DNA from 2 places in the Salmonella sp. FC25216 genome. Region 1 is predicted to be linked to the other one. Evidence: predicted binding sites of a transcription regulator. Region 1 holds the regulator's gene; the other holds the start of a gene.
What was found. Region 1 encodes PurR, which represses purine synthesis genes. Its sites were predicted from a motif close to CANGCAAACGTTTGCNTG; they were not measured.
Positions count from the first base shown of each region.

Region 2: glyA (serine hydroxymethyltransferase) is a predicted target of PurR. The motif match lies at 3,423-3,440, and genes of this name have one in related genera.

Region 1 is NZ_JBDGON010000008.1:68,264-77,775, reverse strand. It holds gene punC (purine nucleoside transporter PunC) at 1-824, opposite strand, end outside; gene punR (DNA-binding transcriptional activator PunR) at 937-1,869, shown strand; gene purR (HTH-type transcriptional repressor PurR) at 1,866-2,891, opposite strand; gene cydH (cytochrome bd-I oxidase subunit CydH) at 3,187-3,276, shown strand; gene sodB (superoxide dismutase [Fe]) at 3,359-3,940, opposite strand; gene AC3G3F_RS16875 (C40 family peptidase) at 4,067-4,891, opposite strand; gene grxD (monothiol glutaredoxin 4) at 5,225-5,572, shown strand; gene rnt (ribonuclease T) at 5,650-6,297, opposite strand; gene gloA (lactoylglutathione lyase) at 6,398-6,805, opposite strand; gene nemA (N-ethylmaleimide reductase) at 6,874-7,971, opposite strand; gene AC3G3F_RS16850 (TetR/AcrR family transcriptional regulator) at 8,030-8,629, opposite strand; gene AC3G3F_RS16845 (DUF1289 domain-containing protein) at 8,732-8,971, shown strand; gene AC3G3F_RS16840 (aldo/keto reductase) at 9,022-9,512, shown strand, end outside.
Region 2 is NZ_JBDGON010000006.1:45,874-55,385, reverse strand. It holds gene csiE (stationary phase inducible protein CsiE) at 1-724, shown strand, start outside; gene AC3G3F_RS13285 (3-phenylpropionate MFS transporter) at 719-1,858, opposite strand; gene glyA (serine hydroxymethyltransferase) at 2,054-3,307, opposite strand; gene hmpA (NO-inducible flavohemoprotein) at 3,632-4,822, shown strand; gene cadC (lysine decarboxylation/transport transcriptional activator CadC) at 5,004-6,548, shown strand; gene cadB (cadaverine/lysine antiporter) at 6,909-8,240, shown strand; gene cadA (lysine decarboxylase CadA) at 8,323-9,512, shown strand, end outside.

The DNA.
Region 1 (9,512 bases):
AACAGCCACGGAAGCAATTGGTAACCCTGCCATTTTTGTAGCGCCGCGCGGCAGCCATATCCGCCAATCAGAAAAGCGATGGTTTGAGGAACATAGCTCAGGCCAATCACTGCCGGGCTGTAACCCATCGCGCTGAGAATGAACGGGGAACCCGTTAACCACGCAAAAAAGCTGGCGGAACAGGCGGCATAAATCAGTACATTACCGCGATAGGTTTTAGAGCGTAGCAACGTCGCAAAAGTGAGTTTATCCTGTCCCTCGGCATGTGCTTTTACCGATGGTTTTAAGCGCAGCGCTGGCAACATCAGCAACAACGTAATCGCAAACAGAGTGGCGAAAATCGCCTGCCATGAGAAATGCGTCAGTATCCAGCTTCCCAGTAAGGGCGCAAGCGCCGGGGATAGTCCTACCAGTGGCATGATAGTGGCGAAGATACGATTAATTTTTTGCGAAGGATAATAATCGGTCACCAGCGCTTGCCAGATTACCGTTGCCGCACAAACGCCGACGGCCTGCACAAAGCGTAGCGTCAGCAGTGCTGCCGCGCTTTCTACCCACAGCATCCCCAGACTTCCGAGCGCAAAGATGGATAACCCCAGCAGTAAAATCGGTTTACGGCCATAACGATCCGATAGCGGTCCCCAGAGTAGTTGTGCGACGGCAAAGCCAGCTAAAAACAGGCTGAGGCTGGCGCTGACAGCGGCAGCAGGCGTTTGTAAATCCGCCTGTATGGCGGCAAACGCGGGCAGGTACATGTCCGTAGCCAGAAACCCCAGCACGCTAAGACCGGCTAACCAGACTAAAAAACCTTTTCCAGGTTGCATATTTGTTTCTCTTTCTTATCAGACAGACATTGTCGCAGAGTGTAGGGAGTGAAATTACGGTTGTGAAACGTTAATATTTGTCCAGTGAATTCAAAATTTTTGTAGGCAAATTATGTGGTCGGAATACTCGCTTGAAGTGGTTGACGCCGTGGCGCGCAATGGCAGTTTTAGCGCGGCGGCGCAGGAACTGCACCGTGTGCCTTCGGCAGTCAGTTACACCGTTCGTCAGTTAGAGGAGTGGCTGGCCGTACCGCTTTTTGTACGACGTCACCGTGATGTTGAACTTACGCCTGCTGGCGTCTGGTTTTTAAAAGAAGGGCGTTCTGTTATCAAAAAAATGCAGATCACTCGTCAACAGTGTCAGCAAATTGCTAATGGCTGGCGCGGGCAGTTGGCTATTGCGGTGGATAATATCGTCAGACCAGAACGTACCCGGCAGATGATCGTCGATTTCTATCGCCATTTTGACGATGTGGAACTGCTGGTTTTTCAGGAGGTGTTTAACGGCGTCTGGGACGCGCTCTCCGACGGGCGAGTCGAACTGGCTATTGGGGCGACGCAGGCGATTCCGGTAGGGGGACGTTATGCTTTTCGGGATATGGGTACCCTGAGCTGGAGTTGCGTAGTGGCAAGCGATCACCCGCTGGCGGCGATGCCGGGACCGTTAAGCGATGATACCCTGCGCAACTGGCCGTCGCTGGTCAGAGAAGATACCTCGCGAACCTTACCGAAACGGATTACCTGGTTACTGGATAACCAAAAAAGGGTTGTAGTACCGGACTGGGAGTCATCGGCAACCTGCCTGTCAGCAGGATTATGCGTGGGAATGGTGCCGACGCACTTTGCCCGACAGTGGATAGACAGCGGAAAATGGGTGGCGCTGACGTTAGAGAATCCGTTTCCCGATGCGGCCTGTTGCCTGACGTGGCAGCAAAACGAGGCCTCGCCCGCGCTGGCATGGCTGCTGGATTATTTGGGCGATAGCGAAACGTTGAATCGGGAGTGGTTGCGGGAGCCTGAAGAGGCTCCCGACAGCGGGGATTAACGTCGATAGTCGCGGAACGGGCCGTCAGCGACCGAGCGACGCTCAACCAGGCGTGGATGAACTTCAATAGACTGTGACTCTTCGCGCTTATTGACGATGCGATCCAATAGCATATTAAATGCGGTTTCGCCTAAAGAGTCTTTGGGCTGGTGAATCGTCGTCAGCGCCGGGGTAAAGAAGCGGGCGTTACGCACATTGTCATAACCGATCACCGAAACGTCCTGCGGTACGCGAAGCCCCATTTCGTCTGCCGCGCAAAGCGCGCCCATCGCCATAATATCGCCGCCGCAGAAAACGGCGGTAGGGCGATGTGACTGCGATAAGATTTGCTGCATCGCGTGGTAACCGGACTCCGGCTCGAAGTCGCCCTGAACAATCCAGTTGTCTGGCACGTTGATCAACGCCTCCTCCATTGCCTTCATGAAGCCTGCCAGCCGACCCGCGCCGGTGTTGCGCTCCAGCGGACCGGGAATAACGCCGATATCCCGGTGACCGCGTTCAACCAGATAACGACCCGCCATATAGCCGCCTGCAAAGGCGTTATCAATCACCGTATCGGTAAAATCGGCCTTCGCTTCACCCCAGTCCATCACCACCATCGGAATATGGCGATACTCTTCCAGCATGGAAAGCAGAGGTTCCGGGTACTCAGAACACATCACCAGCAGGCCATCCACGCGCTTTTGCGCCATCATGGACAGGTAGGCGCGCTGTTTTTCCAGGTTATTCCAGGCGTTGCCCAAAATCAGCGTATAGCCTTTCTGGAAGCAGTTTTTTTCAACCGCCTCGATAATTTCTGCAAAATAGGCCGCTTCGCTGCTGGTCGCCAGTAAGCCTATCGATTTGGTATGGTTGACCTTCAGGCTACGCGCGACGGCGCTGGGAGAGTAGTGCAGCTCTTTAATCGCCGCCCAGACCGCGTTACGCGTTTCTTCAGCGACAAAACGCGTTTTGTTGATTACGTGTGATACAGTTGTAGTGGAAACGTTTGCTCGTTTCGCTACATCTTTAATTGTTGCCATTACATTTCACTCCAGACCCTCGCTAAGCTCCTGAGAAACGCCAGGTAAACGTTTGCCTACACACACCCTAATCGCAACGTCAGGGTTGCGGCATGCCGGAAAAACGACACGGAACGTCAGGAAGGGGTCAATGGCCGTTACGCTAATTCAGTAAGCCTGGAATTTTGTCTGATCTTGAGGAAAAGGGGAAGCGTTAAAAACAGTTATCAATATAAAACATGAGAGATTTTTGTGCGGGAATGTGCAAAAATGCGCTATATCACTTTTTGTGTGGGAATAAAAAGGAGAAAACTTGATGAGTACCGACCTGAAATTTTCGTTGATCACTACGCTTATTGTTCTGGGCTTGATTGTCGCAGGTGGATTAACGGCCGCTCTGCACTGATTTCCTCTCTTCTGAGGGAGGGCGTTTCCTCTATTCTATCCCTCTCTAAAACGCAGAAGGCGTACCTTCTGCGTGCTCAGACTTATGCGGCGAGATTTTTCGCGACAAATTCCCAGTTAACCAGCGCCCAAAAATGCTCCAGATAGTTTGGACGGGCGTTGCGGTAGTCGATGTAATACGCGTGTTCCCACACATCAACCGTCAGCAACGGCGTCGCATCTGTGGTCAGCGGCGTACCGGCATTTGAGGTAGAGACGATAGTCAGTTTGCCATCAGCGCCTTTTACCAGCCATGTCCAGCCGGAACCAAAGTTTTTGATAGCGGCATCTGTGAACTGCGTTTTAAATTCCGCGAAGCTGCCAAAAGATGCCGCGATAGCATCAGCCAGTTTCCCGGTCGGTTCGCCGCCAGCATTTGGTGCCAGGCAGTTCCAGTAGAACGTATGGTTCCACACCTGAGCGGCGTTATTAAAGATGCCGCCTTCGGAAGCACGCACGATCTCTTCCAGCGATTTGCCTTCAAACGCCGTGCCTTTGATCAAATTATTAAGATTGGTCACGTAAGTCTGATGATGTTTGCCATAGTGATATTCCAGCGTCTCAGCAGAAATATGCGGCGCCAGAGCATCTTTGGCATACGGTAATGCAGGTAATTCGAACGACATTGCTTCTCTCCTTATTATTAATATTGCGCACGCACAATAACCCTGGTGCGCGTAAGGATAGGGTAGCAAATTGAGCGGGGGCGCAAAAGAAGAAGTTATCCTGTCGTTAAACGACAGGATAAAATATTAGCGAATTGTTTTAGGGGTCATCACCCGGCGGGCGCCGACATAATGGCGCTGCCAGTATTCTTCGTTCAGCGAGGTGATCTTAATTTCCTGACCGCTGCGCGGAGACTGGATAAACTTACCGTTGCCGACATAGACGCCAACGTGATCGGCGGTGCCGCGCCCCTGCGTACGGAAGAACACCAGATCGCCGTTTTTCAACTCGCTGCGCTCAATGGGCGCCGCGTCACGCAGGTGATACATCTCATTCGCCGTTCGGGGGATACGGATCTTCACTAAATCTTTATAGGCATAATAAACCAGACCGCTGCAATCAAAACCGGTGCGCGGCGACGCGCCTCCCCAGTGATACGGCTTACCAATCTGATTCATGAGCTTGGACATCGCGGTTTTCGTCGCTTTTTGTACTTTAGTCCGATGCGCATCGGCAATAGAGAGCGGCAATGTTCCTTTCCCCTTCACGCAGTGCGGCTTACGGCCTTTACGCGTCGTGCATTTTTCCGTCACGTCGAGGGCGGCGATTGACGTGGGCGCGGTTCTGTTACGGCGATGAGTCGTATGACGAGATTTCGTGGAAGCGATGGTACGTTTTGGCGTAGAAGCGGAAGAAGAACGGCTGGTTTTTGAGGTTGTTTTTACGTTTTTTTTGTTGGTCTTACTGATCTGTTTGGGCGTTGTGCTTTTCTTTTTATCTGCCGTTTTAGTGACATGAGAAACAGCAGGCGTCGCTTTGGCTTGCCTGGAAGCATGGGCCATTGGCGTAAAAGGGAGAGTAGTAAAAAGTAAAGCACAGAGCGTGATCGAGATTTTGTTTATCCGCGCCACTGAGCAATCCTCTGTTAAAGGCAGGCGATCATGCCTGCGTATGATTTACAAAACCTGATAATTCTAATCTACAAAAGCACAGATTGGTAATTGCTTTTGGTTTCTGAAGCTGTGTTTCGTTAACAGATGTAAAAAAAATAGCAATTAATGCTAAACACGAACGCGTTATCTACGAATCACTGCGTGGCAACCCGCTTAAAAGATATTTTGTATGCAACTTATTCCCGCAGACGGTAAAATAATAAGGCATGATGAAAATGTTATTTTCCGTTGCCAGCCTGACCCGTTACAATGACAGGCTTCGGTCGTAAAAGAAGTTAAGGAAGCGAGACAATGAGCACCACTATCGAAAAAATCCAGCGCCAGATCGCTGAAAACCCGATTCTCCTGTATATGAAAGGTTCACCAAAACTGCCAAGCTGTGGTTTCTCTGCGCAGGCCGTTCAGGCGCTTTCCGCCTGTGGGGAACGTTTTGCCTATGTTGATATCCTGCAAAACCCGGATATTCGCGCAGAATTACCGAAATACGCCAACTGGCCGACATTCCCACAACTGTGGGTGGATGGCGAGCTGGTCGGCGGGTGTGATATTGTGATTGAAATGTATCAGCGTGGCGAGTTGCAGCAGCTTATTAAAGAAACTGCCGCAAAATATAAAACTCAGGAGCCGGACGCAGAATAATCTGTGAAAGGGGAAAGCGACCTGTAAAGGTCGCTTTTTTACCGTCATAGTGAGCAAAAGCGGCGTCGTTAGCCACGTTATTTGTCTGTCGGCAAGGGTAACGGCCAGCCGCCCAGGCGCTTCCAGCGATTGACGATTTCACAAAACAGCACCGCTGTCCGCTCGGTATCATACAAAGCAGAGTGGGCCTTTTCGCCGTCAAACTCCATACCCGCCGCCAGGCACGCTTTTGACAACACCGTTTGTCCCAGCGCCAGTCCGCTCAATGCCGCGGTATCAAAGGTGACGAACGGATGAAACGGGTTACGTTTCAGCGAGGCGCGCTCTGCGGCGGCCATCATAAAACTGTGATCAAAAGTGGCGTTATGCGCGACCATAATGGCGCGGCTACAGCCACTTTCTTTGATACCTTTACGCACCATTTTGAAAATAGCATGTAGCGCCTCATATTCACTCACCGCGCCGCGTAGTGGGTTAGAGGGATCGATACCGTTAAACGCGAGCGCTTCCGGCTGTAAGTTGGCTCCAGCGAACGGCTCCACATGGAAATGCAGCGTCATGTCCGGCATCAGCCAGCCTTGTTCATCCATTTTCAGCGTGATGGCGGCGATTTCGAGCAGCGCATCGGTTTTAGCGTTAAACCCTGCAGTTTCAACGTCGATGACGACAGGATAAAAACCACGAAAACGGTCGCACAGACCGGAAAGTTGAGCGTTATCGGACATCTGAGTCTCTTAATACGAAAAAATGCAGCGCGCATTATGGCAAATTTTACGCCGGGATGCAGTAAAACAACGGGCACAGTGACCTGCGCCCGACGGGGAATCAGTTACCCAGACCGCGGCCTGCGTCTTTAGCTTCAATCAATTCGATTTTATAGCCATCCGGATCTTCAACGAAGGCGATGATGGTTGAACCGCCTTTCACCGGCCCTGCTTCACGGGTCACGTTGCCGCCGTTCTGACGAATACGTTCACAGGCTTCAGCGGCATTGTCAACGCTCAGCGCGATGTGCCCATACGCATTGCCCATGTCGTAGCTCTCAACGCCCCAGTTATAGGTAAGTTCGATGACCGCTTCTTCCGTTTCCGGACCATATCCCACAAAGGCCAGCGAGTATTTGTATTCCGGATTCTCACTGGTACGCAGCAGTTTCATGCCCAGAACGTTAGTGTAAAAAGCGATGGAACGCTGCAAGTCGCCGACGCGCAGCATAGTATGCAATAAACGCATTTTCGTTGTCCTTAAAATAGTCAAGATATTCAAAGTATAGCGGCGATGTGAGGCCGCTATCAATGGAATTACAGAGTAGGGTAGTCAGTGTAGCCTTCCTCGCCGCCGCCATAAAAACTTTCGGGACGCTGTGGATTGAGTTTCGCGTTACGTTGCAGACGCGCCACCAGATCCGGGTTAGCGATGTAATCGCGACCAAACGCTACGGCGTCAATCAGCCCTTTTTCGATCAGCGTTTCCGCTTTTTCTGGCGTATAGGCGCCAGCGCCGATGATGGGACCGGGGAAACACGCGCGGATTTTTTTACGGAATGCTTCGCTATAAGGCGTGCCGCCCGCCCAGTCTGGTTCAGACATATGCAGATAAGCAATGCCGCGTTTGCCTAACGCTTCAATAAGATAGAGGGCATCGGCTTCTTCATTTGGGCCGTTATCGACATTCTGGAAAGTGCCGACAGGAGAAAGGCGGATGCCGATACGATCCGCGCCCCATTCCTCAATGCCGGCATCAAGCACTTCCAGCACCAGACGGGCGCGATTCTCTACGCTGCCGCCGTACTGATCGGTACGGTGATTAGAAGAAGGTGAGAGGAACTGATGTAGCAGATAACCGTGCGCGGAGTGCAGCTCCACCAGATCGAAGCCTGCTTCTCGGGCATTGGCGATAGCCTGGCGGAAGTCGTTGACGATCCCCTGGATCTCGTGAGTATCCAGCGCGCGCGGTGTGGAAGTTTCTACGCGGATTGCCTGACCGTTTTCATCACGCAAAGAGGTGCGGGTTCCCGCATTGATAGCGGATGGCGCGACAGGCGCTTGTCCGCCTGGTTGCAGGCTGGCGTGTGAAATACGGCCTGTATGCCACAGTTGTACCGCAATATGACCGCCCTGAGCATGCACTCCCTGAGTGATTTTTTTCCAGGCAGCGATCTGCTCATCGCGGTGTAATCCCGGCGCGCCGGCGTAACCTTTCGCCTGTGCGGAGATTTGCGTGGCTTCGCTGATGATCAATCCGGCGCTGGCGCGTTGACGGTAATATTCCGCCATTAACGGCGTAGGAATATCGCCCGGTTCAATACTCCGCAAACGCGTCAAAGGCGCCATAAATACCCGGTTTGTCGCCGTGATGGCGCCCACCTTGAGGGGGGTAAACAGTTTTGCTGATGACATAGTGGCTCCTGGTATAAGTAGACCGGTCGTCTTGTAATAAAGGAAATGAAAACGCCTGTTACTGCTCAGGCGTTGTAATGATGGTCTTAACATGCGCCAACGCATTTTCCAGCGGCGCGGCGCTACGGGATATTTTGGCCTGTAAATTGGCGCCCAACCACAGGGCGTAAAGCACCTGCGCCTGTGGCAACGGCTGGCCGGTGAAATGTAAACAGTGGCTATTGCGACCGTTTTCCAGCGCGCGCGCGAGCAGTGCAATGATCTCCTGCGCCCCTTTATCCATAGTAGAGCGCATATCCTCCGACAGATCGCAGACTTCCGCTGACAGTTTCACCGTCAGGCAGCCGCTGATGGTGCCTTGCTGACAAAACTGATTCAACGTTTCCTGATACCAGGTGAGAAGACGATCGCGATGATTACCGGGACCGGAGGTAAAGTGCGCCGTAAGACGCTGATGATAGCAGGCGTAATGTCGCTCCAGCATGGCGACGCCGAAGGCTTCTTTCGAGCGAAAGTAGTGATAAAACGATCCTTTAGGCACCTGAGCGGTTTTGAGTAACTCGCTAAGACCCATGCCGGTAAAACCCCGTTGCATACATAGTTGCTCACCGGTGGCCAGCAGATGTTCGCGAGTATCGTATTCGGTTTGCTTATTCATGACAGGCAGTATAGTAGACCAGTCGGTCTACAGCAAGCAGAGTTGCCATAATGCCAGTTAGCGTCTTCAATAGTCATAAGCGTCAAACGTTGAGGAGGGGATGTGGCCGAGCAGTTGGAGTTTTTTCCTGTAGCAAGCCCATGTCGCGGTATCTGCCAGTCTGATGAGCGTGGCTTTTGTCGGGGATGTATGCGCAGTCGCGACGAACGCTTTAACTGGCAAAAAATGAGCGATGCCGAGAAACAAAATGTACTGCGGCTTTGTCGCCAGCGTTTCTTGCGTAAAATACGCGCAAACAAGCCCCTCCCAGCGGAAGATCCTCAACAACCCTCACTCTTTTAAACGCGGAATTGCGTATACTCAACCTCATTATTCTCTATGAGGAATCTGTTATGGTTCAGCGTGTCACCATCGCTCCACAAGGCCCGGAGTTTTCGCGTTTTGTTATGGGTTACTGGCGTTTGATGGACTGGAATATGTCCGCGCGTCAGTTAGTGAGTTTTATCGAAGAACATCTGGATTTGGGCGTCACTACCGTTGACCATGCGGATATTTATGGTGGTTATCAGTGCGAAGCAGCGTTTGGTGAGGCGTTAACGTTGGCGCCGTATTTGCGGGAAAGACTGCAAATCGTTACCAAATGCGGTATTGCGACCACCGCCAGAGCGGAAAATAAACTCGGTCATTATATTACCGATCGCCACCATATTATTCTGAGCGCAGAACAATCATTAAAAAATCTGGCGACAGATTATCTGGATATGTTGCTAATCCACCGTCCCGATCCGTTAATGGATGCGGATGACGTGGCCGAGGCGTTTCAACATCTGCACCAAAGCGGCAAAGTACGCCATTTTGGCGTCTCTAATTTTACGCCAGCGCA
Region 2 (9,512 bases), on a different contig from region 1:
TCCGCTTGCCCAGGAAATTGGCCGTCACTGGCAGCGCCACGTGATGCAGGCTGCACCGCTGAACGAAGCGCTGTTTATGGCGTTACTGTTTTCAATGATTCGCATCCCCGACCCGATTCGCGACACGCATCAACGGGCGCAGAAACTGCGACTGGAGGTGGCGCGGCTGGTGCTGCGCTTTAGAGAAAAAGGGAACGTACGCTTCAGCGACGAACAAGGGCTTAACGATCAGCTGTATGTCCATCTCTCCCAGGCGCTGAACCGAAGTTTATTCACGATTGGCATCGATAATACGCTTCCGGAAGAGTTCAACCGTCTTTATCCGCGTCTGGTACGTACCACACGTGAGGCGCTCGCCGGGTTTGAAGCCGAATATGGTATCCGCTTTTCCGAGGAAGAGAGGGGGCTGGTGGCGGTGATTTTCGGCGCCTGGCTGATGCAGGATAACGATCTGCATGAGAAACAGATCGTATTGTTAGCGGATAAAAATGATGCGCTGGAGACGTATATTGAGCAGCAACTGCGTGAACTGACCCTATTGCCGCTCAATATCAAACGGGTATCGACTCAGGCGTTTCAAAAAGAGGGATGCCCACGCGGCGTAGCGCTGATTGTTACCCCTTACGCCACGCCGCTACCGCTCTTCTCACCGCCGTTAATTCATGCGGATCGCGCCCTCACAGCGCACCAGCAGCAACAGATCCGCAAGATCCTGGAATCATGACGCGGCAACCACTTTGGGCCGAAGGAAGATAGCGGGCAATGCAACCAGCGCCATAATCCAGAATACGCCGCCGCCCAGATGTTGATACAGAAAACCGGCAAATACCGTCATAATAGCGATGCTGCCGCCCATCGCCACAGCGGAATAGACGGCCTGCAAACGAATCACCTCGCTTCCCTGACGTGCAGCGATATAGCGCATGGCGGCCAGATGGCAAACGGTAAACGTTCCACAATGCAGGATTTGTATCACAATCAGCCACGGCAACGCCGTACTCCAGCCCATCAGCCACCAGCGTACCACCCCGCACACGGCGGAAAGCAACAGCAAGTCGCGAGCGCTAAACCGGCGGAATAGCTTTTTACTCAGGGCGAAAATGATCACTTCCGCCACCACGCCCAACGACCATAAATAGCCGACTGCCGACGCTGAATAGCCAGCTCCCTGCCAGTATATGGCGCTAAAACCGTAATAGGCGGCGTGCGCCCCTTGCAGCAAACAGACGCAGGCCAGAAAACGCCAGCTTTGCGCCACCAGTGTACTCCAGGCGGGCCAGCCTGCGCTCTCCTGCTGACGGCTTTCCCCCTGCGGCGGCACGCTGGGACGTAACAACATGCCCAGCAACATCGAGGCGACGCCAAGCGTCAGTAGCGCCAGAATCGCCTGGTAATCGTATAAACTCACCAGTTTACCGGTCAGCGCCGACCCTATCACGAAGGCGATAGACCCCCACAGCCGCACCCGGCCATAGTCCAGGGTAATTTGCTTTTGCCAGGTATTGGCCAGCGCATCGGTCAGCGGCACCAGTGGTGAAAAGAAGAGGTTAAACCCGACCATCACCACCATTAGCCACGCGACATGCGTTCCTGCCCAAAATGCCAGCGCAAATACCAGCGTCAGCAATGCCAGTACGCGCAGCGCGGAGATCAACCGTGAAGGATCGCTTACGCGAGGAGCAATGAGCAGGCTACCGAGAAAACGCGCGACCAGGCCTACGCCCAGCAGAAGACCGATGGTTTCCGGCGTTAGCCCAAGACCTTTAAGCCAGACGCTCCAGAATGGCAGAAAAATACCGTAACTAAAGAAGTAGGTGAAATAACTGAGCGCCAGCCAGCGCGTGGAATGCAATGCCATGATTCCCTCCCGTTTGGAAGCGATAGTCTGGCGATAAACGGTTACGCTGGCAAGAGTAACATAAGATTAACAAGCACGGAGGGAGTTCAAACCGCAACGCAGCCGGAGAATGGCTTCCGGCGGCGTTGCGCTATGGTGCATTCAGGTAAGCCCGACAGACACAGCGCCATCGGGCCATTTTCATAACACAAGCGCTTACGCGTAAACCGGGAAGCGGGCGCAGATATCCAGCACTTTGCCCTTCACGCGCTCAATGACCGCTTCATCATTGATATTGTCCAGCACGTCGCACATCCAGCCAGCCAGCTCTTTCACTTCTGCTTCTTTAAAGCCGCGACGAGTGACTGCCGGAGAACCGATACGAATACCGGAGGTGACAAACGGGCTCTTCGGATCGTTCGGCACGCTGTTTTTGTTCACTGTGATGTTGGCGCGGCCCAGGGCGGCGTCGGCTTCTTTACCGGTCAGGTTTTTATCCACCAGGTCCAACAGGAACAGGTGGTTTTCAGTGCCGCCAGACACCACTTTGTAACCGCGATTCAGGAACACTTCTACCATCGCTTTGGCATTTTTCGCTACCTGCTGCTGGTAAACTTTGAACTCTGGCTCCATCGCTTCTTTCAACGCCACGGCTTTTGCTGCGATAACGTGCATCAGCGGGCCGCCTTGCGCGCTTGGGAAGACGGCAGAGTTCAGTTTTTTGTACAGCTCTTCGTCGCCGCCTTTCGCCAGGATCAAGCCGCCGCGCGGACCAGCCAGCGTTTTGTGCGTGGTGGTCGTGACCACATGCGCATGGGGAACCGGGTTCGGGTAAACGCCTGCGGCAATCAGGCCCGCCACGTGCGCCATATCAACGAACAGATACGCGCCGATACTGTCGGCGATTTCACGCATTCTTGCCCAGTCAACGATACCGGAATAAGCAGAGAAGCCACCGATAATCATTTTCGGCTTGTGCTCTTTGGCCAGCTTCGCCATATCGTCGTAGTCAATTTTACCGGACTCATCAATACCGTAAGGAATGATGTTGTACAGTTTACCGGAGAAGTTAACCGGAGAACCATGAGTCAGGTGGCCGCCCTGCGCCAGGTTCATGCCCAGAACAGTATCGCCCGGCTGCAGCAGAGCGGTGTAAACAGCGAAGTTAGCCTGAGAACCAGAGTGCGGCTGAACGTTAGCGTAGTCGGCGCCAAACAGAGCTTTCGCGCGGTCAATCGCCAGTTGCTCTACGATATCAACATATTCGCAACCGCCGTAGTAGCGCTTGCCCGGATATCCTTCAGCATATTTATTGGTCAGCTGAGAGCCCTGCGCCTGCATAACGCGCGGGCTGGTGTAGTTTTCGGAGGCGATCAGTTCGATGTGCTCTTCCTGACGTACTTTTTCCTGCTCCATAGCCTGCCACAATTCGGCATCATAATCGGCAATGTTCATTTCACGCTTTAACATCCGCATCTCCTGACTCAGCTAACAATAAAATTTGTGCCTGAAAAGGCAGTCCGTGGGACTTCGGCCAACAGTATAACCGAATCATTCTTCGATAACAGGTCTTGACAAAGGTTTTTACGCAAACGTTTACCTGTACGTCAGATAAGGGTTTCCTGAACGAAAGCCTGACGAATTTCAACGGATTTCTTTTCAGCTTTGTGATGCAGATTTTTCACGTTGTTACGTCCACAACGTAAGGCATTGAAGAACCATTTACAATGCAAGGGTATTTTTATAAAATGCATTTGATATACATCATTAGATTTTCACATAAAGGAAGCACGTATGCTAGACGCACAAACCATCGCTACAGTAAAGGCCACCATTCCCCTGCTGGTTGAAACGGGACCGAAACTGACCGCCCACTTCTACGACCGTATGTTTACGCATAACCCGGAGCTCAAAGAAATCTTCAATATGAGCAACCAGCGTAACGGCGATCAGCGTGAAGCCCTGTTTAACGCTATCGCAGCCTACGCCAGCAATATCGAAAATTTACCGGCGCTGCTGCCGGCGGTAGAAAAAATCGCGCAGAAGCACACCAGCTTCCAGATTAAGCCGGAGCAGTACAACATCGTCGGGACGCATCTGCTGGCGACGCTGGAGGAAATGTTCAACCCAGGTCAGGATGTGCTGGACGCGTGGGGCAAAGCCTATGGCATACTGGCTAACGTCTTTATCAACCGCGAAGCGGAAATTTATCACGATAACGCCAGCAAAGACGGCGGCTGGGAAGGCACGCGCCCCTTCCGCATCGTCGCGAAAACCCCGCGTAGCGCAATGATCACCAGCTTTGAGTTCGAGCCGGTCGACGGCGGTACGGTGGCGGAATACCGTCCCGGGCAGTATCTGGGCGTCTGGCTGAAGCCGGAAGGTTTTGCGCATCAGGAGATCCGTCAATATTCACTGACCCGTAAACCCGATGGTAAAGGATATCGTATTGCCGTGAAGCGTGAAGACGGCGGCCAGGTATCAAACTGGTTACACAATCACGCCAGCGTAGGCGATGTGGTGCATCTGGCCGCGCCGGCAGGTGACTTCTTTATGAATGTCGCCGCCGATATCCCCGTTTCGCTGATTTCCGCTGGCGTCGGCCAGACGCCGATGTTAGCGATGCTCGATACTCTGGCGAAAACACAGCATACTGCGCAGGTGAACTGGTTCCACGCAGCGGAGAATGGCGACGTTCATGCGTTTGCCGACGAAGTGAGCGAACTGGGCCGTACACTGCCGCGTTTCACTGCCCATACCTGGTATCGCGAACCGACCGAGGCCGATCGCGCCCAAAGCGTCTTTGACAGCGAAGGACTGATGGATTTAAGCAAGCTGGAAGCCGCGATCAGCGATCCGACAATGCAGTTCTATCTTTGCGGCCCGGTAGGCTTTATGCAATTTGCCGCAAAACAACTGGTTTCACTTGGCGTGAATAACGAAAACATTCATTACGAATGCTTCGGCCCGCATAAAGTGCTGTAATTGCAAGAAATCGTCTGAAAAAACGGGCTTTGCCGTTAAGAGGAACGCCCGTTTTCCTCCTCATCCCCCTACTTATTGCGCTACTTTTTACGCCTTTCTTTTACAAAAAAGGGGAATAAAAAAAGTCTGTGCAAATCGTGTTATTATTAACGTTTGACTTAGCTCGTTAGGGCATCTTTTTATGCAGCAACCTGTTGTACGCATTGGAGAGTGGCTGGTTACACCTTCTGTTAATCAGATCAGTCGTCAGGGACGCCAGATTACCCTTGAACCACGTCTGATCGATCTTCTGATGTATTTTGCGCACCACCCGGATGAAGTGTTAAGCCGGGATAACATTATTGATCATGTCTGGATGCGCACTATCGTGACCAACCATGTTGTCACCCAAAGCATTTCTGAACTACGCAAATCACTAAGAGACGGCGGAGACTGCAATGCAGAATACATCGTTACCGTACCTAAACGCGGCTATAAGCTGACGGCACCAGTTATCTGGTGCGAAGAAAATAGCGATGAAATCGATAATTCATCAACGTCGCCGCCGCCCCCGATCGCAGCGACATATGCAGAACCGACGGATGGGGTTCCGGCCGTTACGCCAGCGCCGCCCGCCACTTTGCAAGCGCCGGCTAAAAGGGCGAAAAAGCCGCGTATCGCTGCCTTCTGGACGTGGGTGATGTTCCTGCTCTCGCTGGCGACGCTGATCGTGTTTATTGTCATGTCGGTGGTAGATCATAATGCCGCGGTAACAAAAACGCGGTTATTACTTAACCCACGAGATATAGATGTTCGCTTTGAAGGCGGCAATTCCTGTAACAACTGGGTCTCGCAGGAGTCCTACGCCATCGGTCTGGGCGGCTTAATCACCGACCTGCTGAACACCTACTCGACCTTTATGGTACATGATAAAACCAATTACCGGGTCAATGAGCCAAGCAGTTCCGGTAAGACGTTAACCATTCAGTTTGTCAATCAGCGCCACTATCGGGCGCAGCAGTGCTTTATGTCTGTGGTGCTAATTGATAACGCCGATGGTTCAACCATGCTGGATAAGCGTTATTTCGTCACCAATACTAACCAGTTGTCCATCCAGGATGATCTGTTTAATAGCCTGTCTTTCGTTTTAACACAGCCCTGGCCGGGTCGTATGCGAGAACAACTGGCCCTGTTCAGAACGCCACAAAATACCGCGCTGATGCGTTTTTATGAGGCGCGCCAGCTTATTCTGAGCGGCGATGCGCAGGCGCTAAGTAAAGCCAGCGATATTCTGAATGGCATTATAAAGGAAACTCCTGATTTCAAATATGCCTATGAATATAAAGTGCTGGTAGACGTATTGCGGCAATCACAGCAGCCGTTTGATAAAGAGCAAGCGGCCGTACTGAACGAAGAGTTTAAAAAAATAGATCAAATCCCGGGCGTTGAGAAAACGTCTGTTTATTATAAAATCAAGACCGTCGATCTTTTAGGAAAAGGTGATATCGATGCGGCGTATGAGGAAATCAATAAAAGCATCGAGCTTGAAATGTCATGGTTTAACTATGTCCTGCTGGGGAAAGTTTACGAAATGAAAGGTGAGAATCGTCTGGCCGCTGATGCCTATCTAACCGCCTTTAATTTACGTCCCGGTGAAAACACACTGTACTGGATCGAAAATGGCGTATTTCAGACATCCGTTCAGAAAATTGTACCTTATCTGAATAGTTTTCTGGCTGAAGATTAAATTCAGCGCTGAGCCATGACAAATAAAAGCGAAAATATATTAAATTTTTCGCTTTTATTTTGTGAAAAATATGTTGCCAAAAATAACTTATGTTAATTCTGGCAACATAATCACTGCAAAGAAATGTAAATATAACCCTTTGTAATTAAACAATGTTTATCCTTTCATGATATTTTTCATGATATTTATATGTTAATTGAAAAATATCAATCTATCAGTTTTATCATGTTTGTATTTATTTCACTTTTTCTTTAGGACTTATCTCACCCCATTCGTTAATCTTGTCGACAGTTGAACGGGCACGCAGCATATATGAAGCATAGGCCCGGTTCTTAAAAATACAGCTCAGGAGAAATGAACATGAGTTCTGTCAAAAAGATCGGGCTATTTGCCTGTACTGGCGTTGTTGCCGGTAATATGATGGGGAGCGGGATTGCATTATTACCCGCCAACCTTGCCAGTATTGGTGGCATTGCCATCTGGGGCTGGGTAATTTCTATTATTGGGGCAATGTCACTGGCTTATGTTTATGCGAGGCTGGCAACCAAAAACCCTCAACAGGGTGGCCCTATTGCTTATGCAGGGGAAATATCTCCGGCGTTTGGTTTCCAGACCGGCGTTCTTTATTATCATGCAAACTGGATTGGTAATTTAGCCATCGGTATTACCGCCGTTTCTTATCTTTCTACGTTCTTCCCGGCATTAAATAATCCAATACCGGCAGGTATTGCCTGTATTGCTATCGTCTGGCTATTCACCTTTATTAATATGCTGGGCGGGGCATGGGTCAGCCGCTTGACGACTATTGGCCTGTTCCTGGTGCTGATCCCGGTAGTATTGACCGCAGTGGCCGGCTGGCATTGGTTCGATATCGCGACCTATCACGCGAACTGGAACACGTCTACGACGACCGATTCTCACGCCATTGTCAAAAGTATTCTGCTCTGCCTGTGGGCGTTCGTTGGTGTTGAGTCTGCCGCCGTCAGCACCGGCATGGTGAAAAACCCGAAACGCACCGTACCGCTGGCAACCATGCTGGGTACCGCGCTGGCAGGCATTATCTATATCGCAGCGACTCAGGTTATCGCCGGGATGTTCCCTGCTTCCGTTATGGCCTCTTCCGGCGCGCCGTTCGCTATCAGTACTTCCACTATTCTGGGTGGCTGGGCTGCACCGCTGGTTTCCGCCTTCACCGCTTTCGCCTGCCTGACGTCTCTGGGCTCCTGGATGATGCTGGTAGGTCAGGCTGGGGTTCGCGCCGCCAACGATGGCAACTTCCCGAAAATTTACGGCGAAATGGATAAAAACGGTATTCCGAAAAAAGGTCTGCTGTTGGCTGCGGTGAAAATGACGGCGCTGATGATTCTGATCACCATCATGAACTCCAGCGGCGGTAAAGCGTCCGACCTGTTCGGCGAACTGACCGGGATTGCCGTACTGCTTACCATGCTGCCGTACTTCTACTCCTGTGTTGACCTGATTCGCTTCGAAGGGTTCAACATCCGTAACTCGGTAAGTCTGATTTGTTCTGTACTGGGCTGCGCGTTTTGCTTCATCGCACTGATGGGCGCCAGCTCCTTCGAACTCTCCGGCACCTTTATCGTCAGTCTGATCATCCTGATGTTCTACGGCCGCAAAATGCACCAGCGCCAGAACAACGACAGCGAAAACAATACGGCTGAAGCGCTTTAACCGCTAACTCCTTTTTCTCAAAGCCCCTTTCGTCACCTGCTATAGCGTAGCGGGAGGGGCCCACTTTACCAGGAACAAGACTATGAACGTTATTGCTATCATGAACCACATGGGCGTCTACTTTAAAGAAGAGCCTATTCGTGAACTGCATCGTGCACTGGAAGGTTTAAATTTCCGTATCGTCTATCCAAACGACCGAGAAGACCTGCTGAAGCTGATTGAAAATAATGCCCGCCTTTGCGGCGTCATTTTCGACTGGGATAAATATAACCTTGAGCTTTGCGAAGAGATTAGCAAGCTGAACGAGTATATGCCGCTGTACGCCTTCGCCAACAGCTACTCTACGCTGGACGTCAGCCTCAACGATCTGAGAATGCAGGTTCGCTTCTTTGAATATGCTTTAGGCGCCGCAGCCGATATCGCGGCGAAAATTCGCCAGAATACCGATGAATACATCGACAATATTCTACCGCCGCTGACAAAAGCGCTGTTCAAATATGTGCGTGAAGGAAAATATACCTTCTGTACGCCTGGCCACATGGGTGGGACCGCTTTCCAGAAAAGCCCGGTAGGCAGCATCTTTTATGATTTCTTCGGCCCGAACACGATGAAATCTGATATTTCGATTTCCGTTTCCGAACTGGGTTCGCTGCTGGACCACTCCGGCCCGCATAAAGAAGCGGAAGAGTATATCGCCCGCGTCTTTAACGCCGAACGTAGCTACATGGTGACGAACGGCACCTCTACGGCGAACAAAATCGTCGGTATGTACTCCGCGCCAGCAGGCAGCACGGTACTGATTGACCGTAACTGTCATAAATCGCTGACTCATCTGATGATGATGAGCGACATTACGCCGATTTATTTCCGCCCAACCCGTAACGCCTACGGTATTCTTGGCGGTATTCCGCAAAGCGAGTTCCAGCACGCCACTATCGCTAAACGGGTAAAAGAGACGCCTAACGCGACCTGGCCGGTTCATGCTGTTATTACTAATTCGACCTATGACGGTCTGTTGTATAACACTGACTACATCAAGAAAACTCTGGATGTGAAGTCCATTCACTTTGACTCCGCCTGGGTGCCTTATACCAATTTCTCCCCCATTTATGAGGGTAAATGCGGTATGAGCGGCGACCGGGTAGAAGGCAAAATCATTTATGAAACCCAGTCCACGCATAAACTGCTGGCGGCGTTTTCACAGGCATCCATGATTCATGTTAAAGGCGACATTAACGAAGAAACCTTTAACGAAGCCTACATGATGCATAC